4 regions of the Macrococcus sp. CoH-51_TC_04 genome follow, and region 1 is predicted to be linked to each of the others. Evidence: riboswitches for the same ligand, from Rfam matches in the RefSeq annotation. Region 1 holds a riboswitch; each other region holds the start of a gene.
The links. A riboswitch is a leader RNA that binds a small molecule or an ion and turns the genes downstream of it on or off. The one in region 1 is predicted to bind S-adenosylmethionine.
Positions count from the first base shown of each region.

Region 1 (3,550 bases):
CTGCAATAATGCGAATATTAAACAAATCGGTACTATCATAAGTGCACGTACAAGTTTGACGACCGTTGCTGTATCTCCAGCATCCTCACTAAATGCATAACCTGCTGCAACTACACTACTCGTATCGTTTATCGCTGTACCGGCAAAATATCCAAAGCCTGTATCACTAAATTGTAACCAGTGACCGACTGTCGGAAAGACAAATACTGCAATAATGTTAAATAGGAAAATTGTAGCAATAGAAAATGCAATCTCTTCATCTTTCGCTTTAATTATTGGACTTACTGCTGCAATTGCTGATCCCCCACAAATTGCTGTGCCTACGCCAATTAAAGTACTTAAACGCTGATTAACACCAAATAACTTGCCCACTAAAACACCCACACTTAAAGCGGCAGCGATGCTCGTGATGATGAGTGGAAAGGATGATGCACCTAGACTCAATGCTGCTTTAAAACTAAGCGTAAATCCCATCAGAATAATGCCGTATTGAAGTAACTTCTTACCACTATACTTAATACCTTCTTCATAAGGTGCTGTATTTATTAAATTGCCTATGATTATACCAATAATAATACTGAAGATCATACTACCAACTAACGGGAAAATATAACCCAAGTATGTGGCAATCAGTGCGACCAATAGACACAAAAACACTCCTTTAACCTTCATCACATCGCCTCCACTTTCTAGTTGAGTCTATTATATCTAACATGTGATGATATCTAAAGCACGAATTCATTATACCTATTGATTACGAACGTATGTTTGTTTATAATTAAAGGATATTGCTAAAAACGAGGTTTTAAATTGAATTTATTATTATTGTTTCTCACATTAAACTTTTCATCCTTTCAAAGTGATATGCCAAAGGTACCGGCGACCTTCGATCGTGCTATTGATGGAGACACAGTTTCATTGAAAATTAATAACCGCAAAAAGACAGTCCGTCTATTACTCATTGATACGCCTGAGTCAAAAAAACCAAATACACCCGTTCAGCCATATGCTCTTGAAGCGGCACGTTATACAGAATCACTTGTAAAGACTTGCGATCTTAGTGTCCAATACGACACAAAAGGGAAGAAAGATCGATACGGGAGAGAGTTAGTCTATCTTTACTGTGGTAATACAATGATTAATGAACAGCTGGTCAGACAAGGATACGCTCGAGTCGGCTATGTGTATCAACAGAAAGATTATTTAAATCGAATGCTGGCGGCAGAACGAAAGGCCAAAGCTGAAAGTTTAAAAATATGGTCTCTTAAAGGATATGTGAACGTTGACGGAGAAGGTTTTAATTCTACTAAAGAAGAAAGACAGCAAGAGACAGATATTATGCTGAAGATTAGAGAATCACTGCATCGCATACTAGATGCAGCGATAGATGGATTAATCAAAGGAATAAAGTCCGCCTTCACATCATAAGAAAATATGTTATAATGGAATAGAAAATAATTAAATAACGCATTCTTATAAAGAGAGATTGAGGGACAGGCCCAATGATATCTCAGCAACCGGTTCGCAAGAACACGGTGCTAATTCCTGCGGAGTAATCCGACTATAAGAACCTTACAACGCTTCTTATAGGAGGCGTTGTTTTTTTATCTTCAATACAATAAAAAGGGAGCGTTAATCATGAGAAATTTAGAAGATTATAGAGCATTAAAGCAGGAACTCACAAAATGGAACAGCATTACACCAACTAGTTATGCAGCGAGCATTGCACGAACAAACAAAATAAAAGAACTGAAACGCCAACTCGGTAATGATCAGTATGATGAGGCAGATGCACGTAACGATGAATTTCTATTACGCCATGAAATCAAATCGTTACATATCGAACTCGCACGAATCGAAAAACAACTCATCGATAAGTATCAAGCACTTCACAGTATTTCCTAAGCAGAATAAAATAAGAGATAGCAGACGCTATCTCTTTTTTAATGTATAAATACATATCTTGATACTTGCCATTGATTAAGCGTACGGTAACCAATCACCCCTACACCCGTTGCATAGTTCATCTCTGAAACAAGAATCGTGCCATCTGCGTTTACTCTTTCAACAAAAGCAACATGTCCATAATATCCATCAGACGTTTGTGCAATCGCACCATAGGCCGGCGTTTTATTTACAGTATAACCGTCTTTAATCGCACCATTTGCCCAATTACGTGCATGCCACCAATAAGTAGAAATTCCTTTTCCCATGGATGCTCGTTTATTAAACACGTACCATGTACATTGTCCGTTATCATATAAATTAGAATGTGCAAATACCGGTGTAACGAAATTGGTAACTGTAGTTGAAACAGGCGCATGTGATGCTACCGGACGCACAGTAGGTGTGCTTTGTACTCCATTACCTTTAACAACTAATCTCTGATTCGGAAATATTAAATCTGATGTCAGACCATTCAATGATTTAAGTTGTGCAACGGTGATGCCATAACGATTAGCAATTAAAGATAAATACTCACCAGGCTTCACAACATGGGATGTTGCATTACTTGTCACTGCAATTGGCCTTGTTGTGGATACTGCCGTTGTCGTTGTAGTTCCAGATACTTTAAGTCTTTGCCCAGGAAAAATTAAGTATCCTGTTAAATTATTCAGACGCATAAGTTCATTTACAGATGTATTGTAACGATACGCTATCAAAGATAAGCTATCTCCAGATACTACAGTATGTATCTTCCCACCACTCTGTACTGCAGGACGATTCACTGTTTGTACAGTAGTTGGTCTTGTATTGCTTACAGATCTTGATACTTGTAATGATTGATTCGGAAAAATCAAATTTGAAGACAAGTTGTTCAGTGTCTTAAGTTGAGCAACTGATGTGTTATATTGATTGGCAATAGACCATAGTGATTCCCCAGCTTTGACTCTGTGTTCCGCTGCGTCTGCTTGGTAAGAATAAGCTGATGCGGCGGCTGTAGCTGTTATAGCAGCGAAAGTTAATTTCTTCTTCATACAAGTCCTCCGTATAATAATTGTTAAAAAATAAGATATTTATATTATTACACAAAATATATATGCATAATATTACAGTTTCCTTTCAATTTTAAAGTTTTCTCCAAAAACGAACTATTTTAGCACATATACCTATTAAAACATTTAGCTTTGAAAAACGTTGATATATCAATAATTAGATCGATTCATTAAAATAAAGCCATTATAACATTTCGACATTTTTTAAGTATCTCAATAACAATCTTTACATTTCCTTGTTACGATAAGTATTAATAATACAATATTCTGATTAAATTTTATTGTTTTACTATCATATCAATAAAACTTGTAACAATTTTGCAATATTATATATGAGGTTCATTATTTTATCATTTTCTGGCTAATTTTCGTATCTATTCGTTAACCATGATATAATTGTCTCATCATTTAAGAAAAAGGATGAATTGTATGAAGCCTACTGCACCAAAATATAATTTCCATGACATAAAAGAACTAAAATTCGGAGAAGAAATTGGTAACTCTGTATCTCATGGTGTGCCTGCCCTACTCATCTTATTTACTCTTCCTTATTT
Region 1 covers NZ_JBVGOY010000006.1:51,596-55,145, reverse strand. The annotation lists gene ACZ2V4_RS07070 (YeiH family protein) at 1-672, opposite strand, end outside; gene ACZ2V4_RS07065 (thermonuclease family protein) at 811-1,428, shown strand; SAM riboswitch class I at 1,471-1,570, shown strand; gene ACZ2V4_RS07060 (hypothetical protein) at 1,639-1,905, shown strand; gene ACZ2V4_RS07055 (LysM peptidoglycan-binding domain-containing protein) at 1,944-2,978, opposite strand; gene trhA (PAQR family membrane homeostasis protein TrhA) at 3,426-3,550, shown strand, end outside.

Region 2 (3,550 bases), on a different contig from region 1:
ACTTATCCACTGCTGCATCGATGACGTTCACGCTTGTACAGTTCACACCGAATGCTAATACATTTTCAATCTCATTCACTACTTCAATCACTGCTTCAAGTGGTGTGCCATCTGACAGATGATCATGATCTTTCAGTGTCACTGAAATCCATGCCTCAATATGTGGATAATCAAGCAGCAGTGTTCTCACTGCTTTAATTTCTTCTATATTAGGGATGGTCTCAAACGCAAAGACACTTATACCTGTTTCGATTAGTATATCTAGTCGTTCTTTATGATACTGAATATAATCAGCTTCAGTTTCTTCATAGTCCCCTGTATACTCTGAGCCATTACCGAGCATTGCACCATACGGCCCAAGTGATCCTGCAACGATTGCTCGATTGCCTGCTGCACGCGTTGCGAGTTCCACTGCTGTCGCTAAATATGTGCGTGCGGCTTCTTTATCAATGCCAATATTTAAGAATGATTGTACAGATGCCTGGTACGTATTGGTCAGTATAATCTCTGCACCGCTATCCACGAATGCTTTATGGACTTTATACACCGCTTCCGGATTGGACTGAATTAAGTTCGATGACCATAGTTCGTGTTTCACATCGTATCCGAATTGTTCTACAGTCGTTCCAAAGCCTCCGTCTAATATTACGATGTCTTGCTGTAACTTATCTCGTAGCTGCATGAATATGTGCTCCTTTCTTCTTCAGGAAATAATGAATTAGTCCGACGATAATACAGAATGGTAATCCAATCAGTGTCGCAAGTCTTTGGTTCGGGTCAAAGAGTACGCCGATTGTAGAAATAAGACATAATGCAAATCCTGCTACCGGTAGGATATATGCTGTACGTTGTGTAACACCTTCTCTTCTTAATTGATTGAACCTCGCCACACAGATGCTCATCCATACAACGACTACGGCAAATCCTGCAACAGAGACCAGTACTAAATAGACAATCGTCGGTGCAATCACACTTGATAACAGGCTGAGTAATGCTCCAGCTAAACTAATGATTGTCGCGTTAACCGGCATACCGTTCTTATTCAGCTTTCTTGCGATTGGTAATACATTATCTTGCTCTGATAGGCTCCATAACATTCTGCTGGATGCATAAAGTCCTGAATTTGCTGCTGACAGCAATGCCGTCAATATAACGAAGTTCATAATATCTCCGGCATAAGGAATTCCGACGCTATCCAATATCGAAACAAATGGACTTTCGAGTAAGCTCGCTTGATCCGTTGGTAAGAGTAAGACCATGATCACGATGGTCCCGATAAATAGTAACCCGAGTCTCCATACTGTCGAGCGAATGGTTTTCGGTATTACGTTCTCAGGATGCTTCGTCTCTCCCGCTGCTATCGCAATGAGCTCCGTCCCACTGAACGCATAGTTTACCGCAAGCATTGTAATAAAGATGCCGAATAATCCATTCGGTACATCAAATAGCTTCTCACTTGAAGTGACCGGCTTTAAGTCAGACGGTACGACATTGAATAATATTAATAAGCCAATAATAATAAATGCAATGATGGCAATTACTTTAATCAGTGATAGCCAGAACTCTGTTTCACCATACATCTTACTTGTCGTAAAGTTTATCCCGACAATCACGAGGATGAATACCAGACTGAACAACCATACCGGAAAATCCGGAAACCATTTCTGAAATAAGATACCACCCGCAGTTATTTCGGATCCCAGAGCAATCGTCCAGCATAGCCAGTAGCTCCAGGCAACGACATGCCCTATCGACTGATGAATATAAATATTCGCATACGTATGAAATCCTCCAACATCGGGGTGTGCTACTGCTAGAGCACCCATGCATTTCATCACAATATAAACAAGCAGTGCACCAATGACGTAGCTCACCACTGTTCCGATAGGCCCTGCCTGCTGTAATGTGTACCCCGTACTTAAGAATAACCCTGTGCCGATCACACCTCCGAAACTCAGCATCATCACATGACGTGCTTCCATTCCTCTTCTGAAACCATTTGACATATCTATCCCTCCATAAAAAAATACCCTTCTGAAAAAGAAGGGTATAAAGTCTACACTCATATTTCAGGAATCACCTGTTGGATTTAGCACCGTGCAAACGCCGGTTGCTGAGATTTCACAGGGCCAATTCCCTCCATCTCTCTGTATAAGTTATTTAGTTGATATTAATCATACATTAGTGTTTTCAAAAGGTCAACGCATTATTTATACGCCTAAATACTATACATAACTCTCAATAATATCGAGTTTACCTTGGAGCTTAATTTCCTTATCTTCAGTCGTCAGAATAAAATGATCGCCTTTTCTGATTGTATAGACTTGTCCGTCAGCAGTTAGCGTTCCTTCACCTGATAGCACGCTCATCAATGTATAGTCTTGGTGTTTCCTATATTCATAATGGTCTTCTATCAGTAGCTGTTTCACTGTAAAGAAACTGTTAGAGATATATGTTCTAATGACATTTCCCTGTACTTCAGTAACTTCCGCTTCTGTGCCTGAATTATCTTCATTAAAAGAAATTACATCAATACTTTGCTCAATATGCAGCTCGCGTTTATGACCGTCCTTATCCGTACGGTCATAATCATAGATGCGGTATGTTGTATCCGAATTCTGCTGTGTCTCTAATATACGGATGCCTTTACCGATTGCATGAACTGTTCCACTAGGTACATAGAAGAAGTCCCCTGGTTTGACTTTAATGGAATTAAAAAGTTGATTCCATTTGCCCTCATGTATCATGTTCTCCAGCTCGGCTTTGTCTTTCGCATTATGCCCGTAGATGATTTCAGCGTCTTCATCGCAGTCGATGATATACCAGCATTCTGTCTTACCGAGTTCTCCGTTCTCATGTACTTGTGCATATGCATCATCTGGATGGACCTGCACAGATAATTCATCATTCGCATCAAGAATCTTTGTAAGGAGTGGGAACTTATCTGTCGTTTGAACGCCAAATAGTCCTGTGTTTTCTTCCCACAACTCTTTTAATGTCTTGCCTTCATGTTCTCCGTTCACAATCATATTCGGACCATTCTCATGTGCTGAAATACCCCAGCACTCCCCTGTTTTATCATTCGGAATCTCATATCCGAATTCCTTCAAATGTCTGCCACCCCAGATGCGTTCTTTGAATACTGGTTGTATCATTAATGTCATTACTCTCAACCTCTCCTATAAATTTAACTTCATTATAGGGAGGGCATCCTTTATATTTACAGGATTTTATGTCATCGAAGGCTCATTTCGTTCACTCCTTCAGACAAAATAATATTTTATCGTATATTAAACGTTTTCATAATTGATTACACTGAAGACAAATAAAAGGAGGCGCGTATTTATGAACTTTTTTGATATCCAGAAGATTCCTAATAAAGGAATCCCTATTCCTGTTCAGAGAAAAGAATGGCGTAAACAATTTTTAAAGGCTTTCTTCGTTGTATTCTTTGCTTACATGTCAATGTATTTAATCCGAAACAACTTCAAAGCTGCACAACCTATGTTAAAAGAAGAGCTTGGTATCACAACTTTACAGCTCGGTTACA
Region 2 covers NZ_JBVGOY010000014.1:21,081-24,630, reverse strand. The annotation lists gene mmuM (homocysteine S-methyltransferase) at 1-682, opposite strand, end outside; gene ACZ2V4_RS10765 (amino acid permease) at 666-2,006, opposite strand; SAM riboswitch class I at 2,060-2,158, opposite strand; gene manA (mannose-6-phosphate isomerase, class I) at 2,226-3,164, opposite strand; gene uhpT (hexose-6-phosphate:phosphate antiporter UhpT) at 3,346-3,550, shown strand, end outside.
Region 2: another riboswitch for S-adenosylmethionine. It lies ahead of ACZ2V4_RS10765 (amino acid permease); the one in region 1 lies ahead of ACZ2V4_RS07060 (hypothetical protein).

Region 3 (3,550 bases), on a different contig from region 1:
AAGCCGGTTTACAGTGCATTATCAGGAAAAAGAGCACTACAACAAGCTGATGATACTCGTAAGTTTCTTACCTATACTGAGTTTAGCTATGTTCTACTTCGGTGTTTCTATTGGTATATTCAGTGTAATCCTTGCAATGGGTGTCGTTATGGGGCTATCAGTAAAGTTTCAGTCGCAAAGTGATCTCGTTTATAACGATTTATTCTATGCAATTAAGATTATTGATACGGCAAACGAAATAATGAAGTTGAACGGCCGTAAATCAAATGATAGTAAGATGAAGTCCGTTAAGTGGATGAGCTATTTTATGTTAAATGATAATAAGAATGAAGGGAACATTGCGCTTACAATGATTAATGCGATTAAGCAGATGTTTTTAATTGATTATCATTTGTATCATCGCGCGCTTGCGATACTTCATAAGCATCAAGAAGATTTCGCTTCATATTTCAAAGTAGTAGGACAAGCAGATGCAAGTTATAGTACTGCTTTATGGCGAACAACATTACCATATTACGCTATTCCTGAAGCGGCTGAAGAAAAAGTGCTTGAAGCGGAGGAAGTGTATCACCCGTTACTTGATCGTGCTGTAGCGAATGATTTTAAGTATAAGCATTCTGTACTGTTAACAGGATCTAATGCCTCGGGGAAATCTACGTTTATGAAAACGATGGCGATAAATTTAGTAATGGCTCAAGGTCTGAATACATCGACAAGTGAAAGATTTGTGTATCAACCAGGAATCATAGCCACTTCAATGAATTTAGAAGATAGTTTAGCGAAAGGTGATAGTTACTTTATCGCAGAAATTAAATCAGTAAAGCGCCTCTTAGAAGTGCTTAAATTGACATTACCGACGTATATATTCATTGATGAAATATTGCGCGGAACGAATACGAAAGAACGCATTGCTTCAGCAACTGCAATACTAGACTATTTGAATTTACATCAAAACAGTTTATTATTTGCAGCGACACATGATATTGAATTAACTGAGATACTGACACACTTTGATTTTTATTACTTTAAAGAAACACTGACTGAAGATAATGATATAACATTTGACTATACAATCAGAAAAGGTGTTACAACGACTTCGAATGCAATAGAACTTATGCGTATTCACAATTATCCAGAAAGTATATATAACCAGGCAAAAACGCAGCTTAAACAATTAGAACAACTGAATGTAGGGACTTAAGCACCGGATAAGCGGTGCTTTTTATTATATATGTTAAAAATACTTTACATAATGTTAAGTATAATGTACATTAGTGGTGAGGTGAACAACATGCTAAAGTCTCATTTAAAGGAGTACCGCGCTAAATTTAATATAAATCAAAGTGAGTTAGCGAAAAGAGTTGGTGTAACAAGACAGACGATTGGTTTTATCGAAAAAGGTACGATTTCACCGTCTATCACGTTAGTGTTAAAGATTTGTCATGTATTTCAATGTAAAGTTGAAGATCTTTTTGAATTGGAGGATATTGAAGATGAATGAACAACAATTTAAAAGAATTTATCCGTTATTTAATCTAGTCTGTATTGTGTGTATTGGATTACTGATTATCCCACTGAGTATGGTTATGCGTTATACGATTAATGAAGGTGATGTATTGTTTTCTGTTCATATCAACCCATACAAGTATGGTGATATGTTTTTGTACTTTATCATTGCGACAGTGATAATTAATATGATATTGATGGCTGTAAGTACAATATTTCTCGTATGGGCAAAGAAAAAGTTTAGAAAAATTAATTTAGTTCCTGAGATTAATGATCACGATGAAGGAATGAGTTTTGTGACATATGAATCGATGAAACGTTCTTATACTTGGTTGAGCATACTGTTACCGTTATTTACAGCTGTTATATTTTTAGTTCCAGATAATTTTGTGACCAAACCCATTGTACTAGGTATATTGCTGTTTATGTCTGTAATTATGTGTTTAACGTATTATGTTAGAAATAGAAAGTTATTAAAGGATTAAAATAGAATTTTCAAAATATTCATTGACATCATTAAGATGTTTAATTATGATAGTAATCAATAAATAAAACAAAATATTTTAACTCTTATCCAGAGAGGTGGAGGGACAGGCCCTATGAAACCTCGGCAGCAGATTCTTAATGAACACTGTGCCAATTCCTGCAACGTAAGTTGTAAAGATGAGACGAGACTATACAGCGATTTATCCTGTGGACTTGTTCTTGTCCACGGGATTTTTTATTTGAGTTAAAAAATTAGGAGGAAACTATGCATGAGAAAAGTATTAGGTTTAATTAGTGCAGTCATATTATCTGCATCTTTAGCAGGCTGTAGCTCAACTGAAAAAGAAGAGGATAAGAAGATTGTTGTTGCAGCTTCCCCTGCACCGCATGGAGAAGTTGTTAAACATGCAGCGGTTGCGATGAAGAAAAAAGGATATGACGTAGAAGTTAAGATTGTCAATGACTATAAAGTACCGAATAAGTTACTGCAAGAAGGCGATGTTGATGCTAACTTATTCCAGCATGTGCCATACTTGAAAGCTGAGAAAAAGACGCATCATTATGATATTGAAGAAGTAGGGAAAGTGTTCACTACGCCTATGGGGGTTTATAGTAAGAAGTATAAGAACTTAGATGAAATTCCATCTGGCTCTGAAATCTTCGTATCAAGTAATCCGGCTGAAGAAGGGCGTTTCTTATCATTCTTTGTCAATAAAGGTGTGATTAAGCTGAAAAAAGGCGTAAAGATTGAAGATGCATACTTTACTGATATCGTTGAAAATAAAAAGAATCTAAAGTTTAATAACAAACAAAGCGCAGAATTCTTACCGAAGACGTATCGTAATGGTGAAGGGGCTGCAGTAATTATGAATTCTAACTACGCAATTGATAATGGGATTACACCGCATAAAGATGCCATCGCGTTAGAGGATGAATCTTCACCATTTGCAAATATTCTTGCTGTTAAAAAAGGCCATAAGAATGACAAGAAGTTTCAGGATTTGATTGAAGTACTTCAGTCTCAAGATATGAAAGATTATATTAATAAGGAATTCAACAAAGACGTCATTCCATATGGAGGGAAGTAGATGAAGCTAGGAATCATTGGTGTTGGACGTGTGGGCAGTCAAGTGCTGACTGACGTACAGTATTTGAACGTATTTAACGAGATTGTCTTGATTGATAGTGACGAAAATGTTGCGACTGGAGAGGCAATGGATCATTTGCACAGTCAAGGTATTGGTGTCACGAATCATATCAATATTTATGCGGGAACATATAAGGATTTAAAGGATGCGGATGTTATCGTTATAGCGGCCAGTACAAAGACAGATACATCAATTCCAGATCGCACTGCGCTAGCAAAGGCGAATACAGTGATTATTAAAGAAATCACTACACGTATCGGTGAAGTAACGACCGATGCCTTGCTTGTTATTATTTCCAATCCTGTCGATGCGATGACGTACATCGCTTCAAAGTATTATCCGGAGAGTAAAGTGATAGGTACTGGTACGTTATTAGAAACTTCACGTTTTAAAACTTTAATTGCAAATCA
Region 3 covers NZ_JBVGOY010000007.1:51,983-55,532, reverse strand. The annotation lists gene ACZ2V4_RS07835 (MutS-related protein) at 1-1,201, shown strand, start outside; gene ACZ2V4_RS07830 (helix-turn-helix transcriptional regulator) at 1,292-1,501, shown strand; gene ACZ2V4_RS07825 (hypothetical protein) at 1,494-1,991, shown strand; SAM riboswitch class I at 2,074-2,176, shown strand; gene ACZ2V4_RS07820 (MetQ/NlpA family ABC transporter substrate-binding protein) at 2,262-3,080, shown strand; gene ACZ2V4_RS07815 (lactate/malate family dehydrogenase) at 3,081-3,550, shown strand, end outside.
Region 3: another riboswitch for S-adenosylmethionine. It lies ahead of ACZ2V4_RS07820 (MetQ/NlpA family ABC transporter substrate-binding protein); the one in region 1 lies ahead of ACZ2V4_RS07060 (hypothetical protein).

Region 4 (3,550 bases), on a different contig from region 1:
TAATAGATTAACAATACCTTAATATCTAAATGGAATACTTGCAGTGTCCATACCTATACTCGGACAAACTACATTGGAGGTTTTGATAATGGCAAAGTACAAACAAATGTTACTGGCAGGATCATTCGCGTCAACTCTACTACTAGGAGCTTGTGGTAATGAAGAGAAATCAGATGATGCTAAAACTGAAGATGCAGCAAAAGAGGAAAGCACTGAAGAATCTACTGAAGAAGAGACAACTGAAGAATAATAATAAAAGCTGTAAACCTCATTGGTTTACAGCTTTTATTATTATGATAAATTGGCTTTTAATGTATCGACGCGATCTGTCGCTTCCCACGGTAAGTCAACATCAGTACGACCGAAGTGACCATACGCTGCTGTCTGTTTGTAGATTGGACGACGTAAGTCTAACATCTGGATAATTCCTGCTGGACGTAAATCAAATGTTTTACGTACCGCTTCAACAAGCTGCTGCTCCGTGTAGTCTGAAGTACCATAAGTTTCAACAGAGATAGATACAGGCTGTGCTACACCGATAGCGTAAGCTAACTGTACTTCACACTTATCCGCAAGACCTGCTGCTACGATATTCTTCGCAACGTAACGTGCTGCATATGCACCACTACGGTCTACTTTAGTAGCATCCTTACCACTGAATGCACCGCCACCGTGACGTGCATAACCACCGTACGTATCTACAATAATCTTACGACCTGTAAGACCCGCATCCCCTTGAGGACCACCGATTACGAAACGACCCGTTGGATTAATGAAGTATTTTGTTTCATCGTCAATTAAATCCGCTGGAACAACCGGCTTGATCACGTGTTCTTTAATATCTTCCTGAATTTGTTCAAGTTCAATCTTCTCATGGTGTTGAGATGAGATAACGATCGTATCGATACGTTTCGGTTTCCCTGCTTCATCATACTCAACAGTAACTTGTGTCTTACCGTCTGGACGTAGATAATCTAACGTACCGTCTTTGCGTACTTCTGTTAAACGACGTGCAAGTTCATGTGATAAAGAAATTGGTAATGGCATTAAGCTTTCTGTTTCGTTACAAGCAAATCCGAACATTAAACCTTGGTCACCTGCACCGATTGACTCAATATCAGAATCCGTTAATGAATCACGATCTTCTAACGCTTTATCCACACCTTGAGCGATATCTGGTGACTGCTCATCGATTGCCGTCAGCACTGCCATCGTCTGGAAGTCATAACCAAACTTTGCACGTGTATAACCGATTTCTTTAACTGTTTCACGCACGACTTTAGGAATATCAACATACGTTGACGTTGTGATTTCACCTGCGATTAACGCCATACCTGTTGTTACAGATGTTTCACAAGCAACACGTGCTTTAGGATCTCCTTTTAGGATTTCGTCTAAGATAGCATCACTAATCTGGTCAGCAATCTTATCCGGATGTCCTTCTGTTACTGATTCTGATGTAAATAATTTACGGTCTGTCATATATATTACACTCCTTGAATTTAATTACGGGACTATAAAAAAAATAGCCTTCTCTCCTAGTAAGAGAGAAGGCACAATAAACGACCATTCTACTCTTATCGTTCAGAAATTAATCTGCAAACGGTTTGGCACCTTACTTAACACATTGTTAAGGGTTGCTGGGCTTCAAAGGGTCCATGTCCCTCCACCACTCTGGATAAGAGAATCCGCAAGTTAGATATTACTAAACTTTATGTTCACTGTCAACAATACCGCATATATCAGAAATTTTCTGAATAATTTCGAATATAAAGATTATACATAATTTATATGAAACCTTCAAATTGATATGTTATACTATTTCATGAAACTGCTTACAAAAGCAGAACAATAACTTTTTGGAGGCTGACCATGGGGGAAAATACTCAAGTAATTGAGCAACTGAGCAAATTAAACACTGGAAATCTAGAACGTCAATTATCAAGAACACAATTGATTACGGAAATTCTATTCAACGGTGAAGGTGTGTTAACAGAATCCGGTGCGGTACGTAGCGAAACCGGTAAATATACTGGACGCTCACCGAAAGATAAGTTCATCGTGCGTGAAGCTGAAACTGAAGATAACATCGACTGGGGTACAATCAACCAGCCTATCGAAGAAGAAGTATTCTTAAACTTACTGGATAAAGTGACAGACTACTTAAGCAAAAAAGAAAAGATCTATGAATTCCAAGGCTATGCAGGTGCTGATAAATCATCCCAACTACAACTACGCGTTGTGAACGAACTTGCTTGGCATAACCTATTTGCACGTACAATGTTTATTCGTCCTGAAACAACGGAAGAAGGACTAAACATTACACCTGACTTCACAATTATTTCTGCACCACACTTTAAGGCTGATCCATCAGTTGATGGAACGAAATCTGAAACATTCATCATTACAAGTTTCCGTCATAAGATCATCTTAATTGGTGGTACAGAATACGCCGGCGAAATGAAAAAAGGTATCTTCGGTGTGATGAACTACTTATTACCAACACAAGGCATTATGAGCATGCACTGTTCAGCAAACGTCGGTGAGAATAAGGACGTTGCGTTATTCTTTGGATTATCTGGTACTGGTAAGACGACACTATCTGCAGATCCACAGCGTAAACTTATCGGTGATGATGAGCACGGATGGAATGACAACGGTGTGTTTAATATCGAAGGCGGTTGCTATGCGAAGACGATCGACTTATCTCGTGAGAAAGAACCTCAGATCTACGACGCAATTCGTTACGGTGCCATCCTCGAGAACGTTAAGGTCGATGAAAAAGGTGTGCCGGACTACACGGATAAATCTTTAACTGAAAATACTCGCGCAGCTTATCCAATCGATAATATCGATAATATCGTTCTACCATCAATTGCAGGACACGCGAATACAATCATCTTCTTAACTGCTGATGCGTTCGGTGTGTTACCTCCAATCTCTAAATTAACGAAAGAACAAGCGATGTATCACTTCTTAAGTGGATTTACATCTAAATTAGCAGGAACTGAACGTGGCGTAACAAGCCCACAACCGGTATTCTCTACATGCTTCGGCTCACCGTTCTTACCGTTACATGCGACAGTATATGCGAACATGTTAGGGGATCTAATCGATAAACATGATGCAGCAGTTTATCTTGTGAATACAGGATGGACTGGCGGAGAGTATGGTGTCGGTAGCCGCATGAACTTAACGCATACACGTTCTATGATTCGACGTGCGATTAGCGGCGAACTGAAGACAGTTGAGTATCATCAGGATGAAATCTTCGGACTTAATATTCCGAAGCATGTACCAGGTGTACCGGCAGAGATTCTGTATCCCCGTCATGCATGGGTATCCAAAGATGCTTATGATGAGAAAGCAAAAGACTTGGCATTACGCTTCCAGGAGAACTTTAAGAAGTTTGGTGAGAAGTCCGCTGAAATCGAAACTAAAGGTGGATTTAATTTTAGAGGATAGCACAAAAAAACGTCGCTTTTTTTAAAGTGGCGTTTTTTTCATCTACTATATTATGATTTTATTTCCCTTTCCACTTCTTCCATCC
Region 4 covers NZ_JBVGOY010000009.1:23,016-26,565, forward strand. The annotation lists gene ACZ2V4_RS08765 (hypothetical protein) at 89-250, shown strand; gene metK (methionine adenosyltransferase) at 292-1,482, opposite strand; SAM riboswitch class I at 1,575-1,685, opposite strand; gene pckA (phosphoenolpyruvate carboxykinase (ATP)) at 1,873-3,465, shown strand; gene ACZ2V4_RS08780 (alpha/beta hydrolase family protein) at 3,516-3,550, opposite strand, start outside.
Region 4: another riboswitch for S-adenosylmethionine. It lies ahead of metK (methionine adenosyltransferase); the one in region 1 lies ahead of ACZ2V4_RS07060 (hypothetical protein).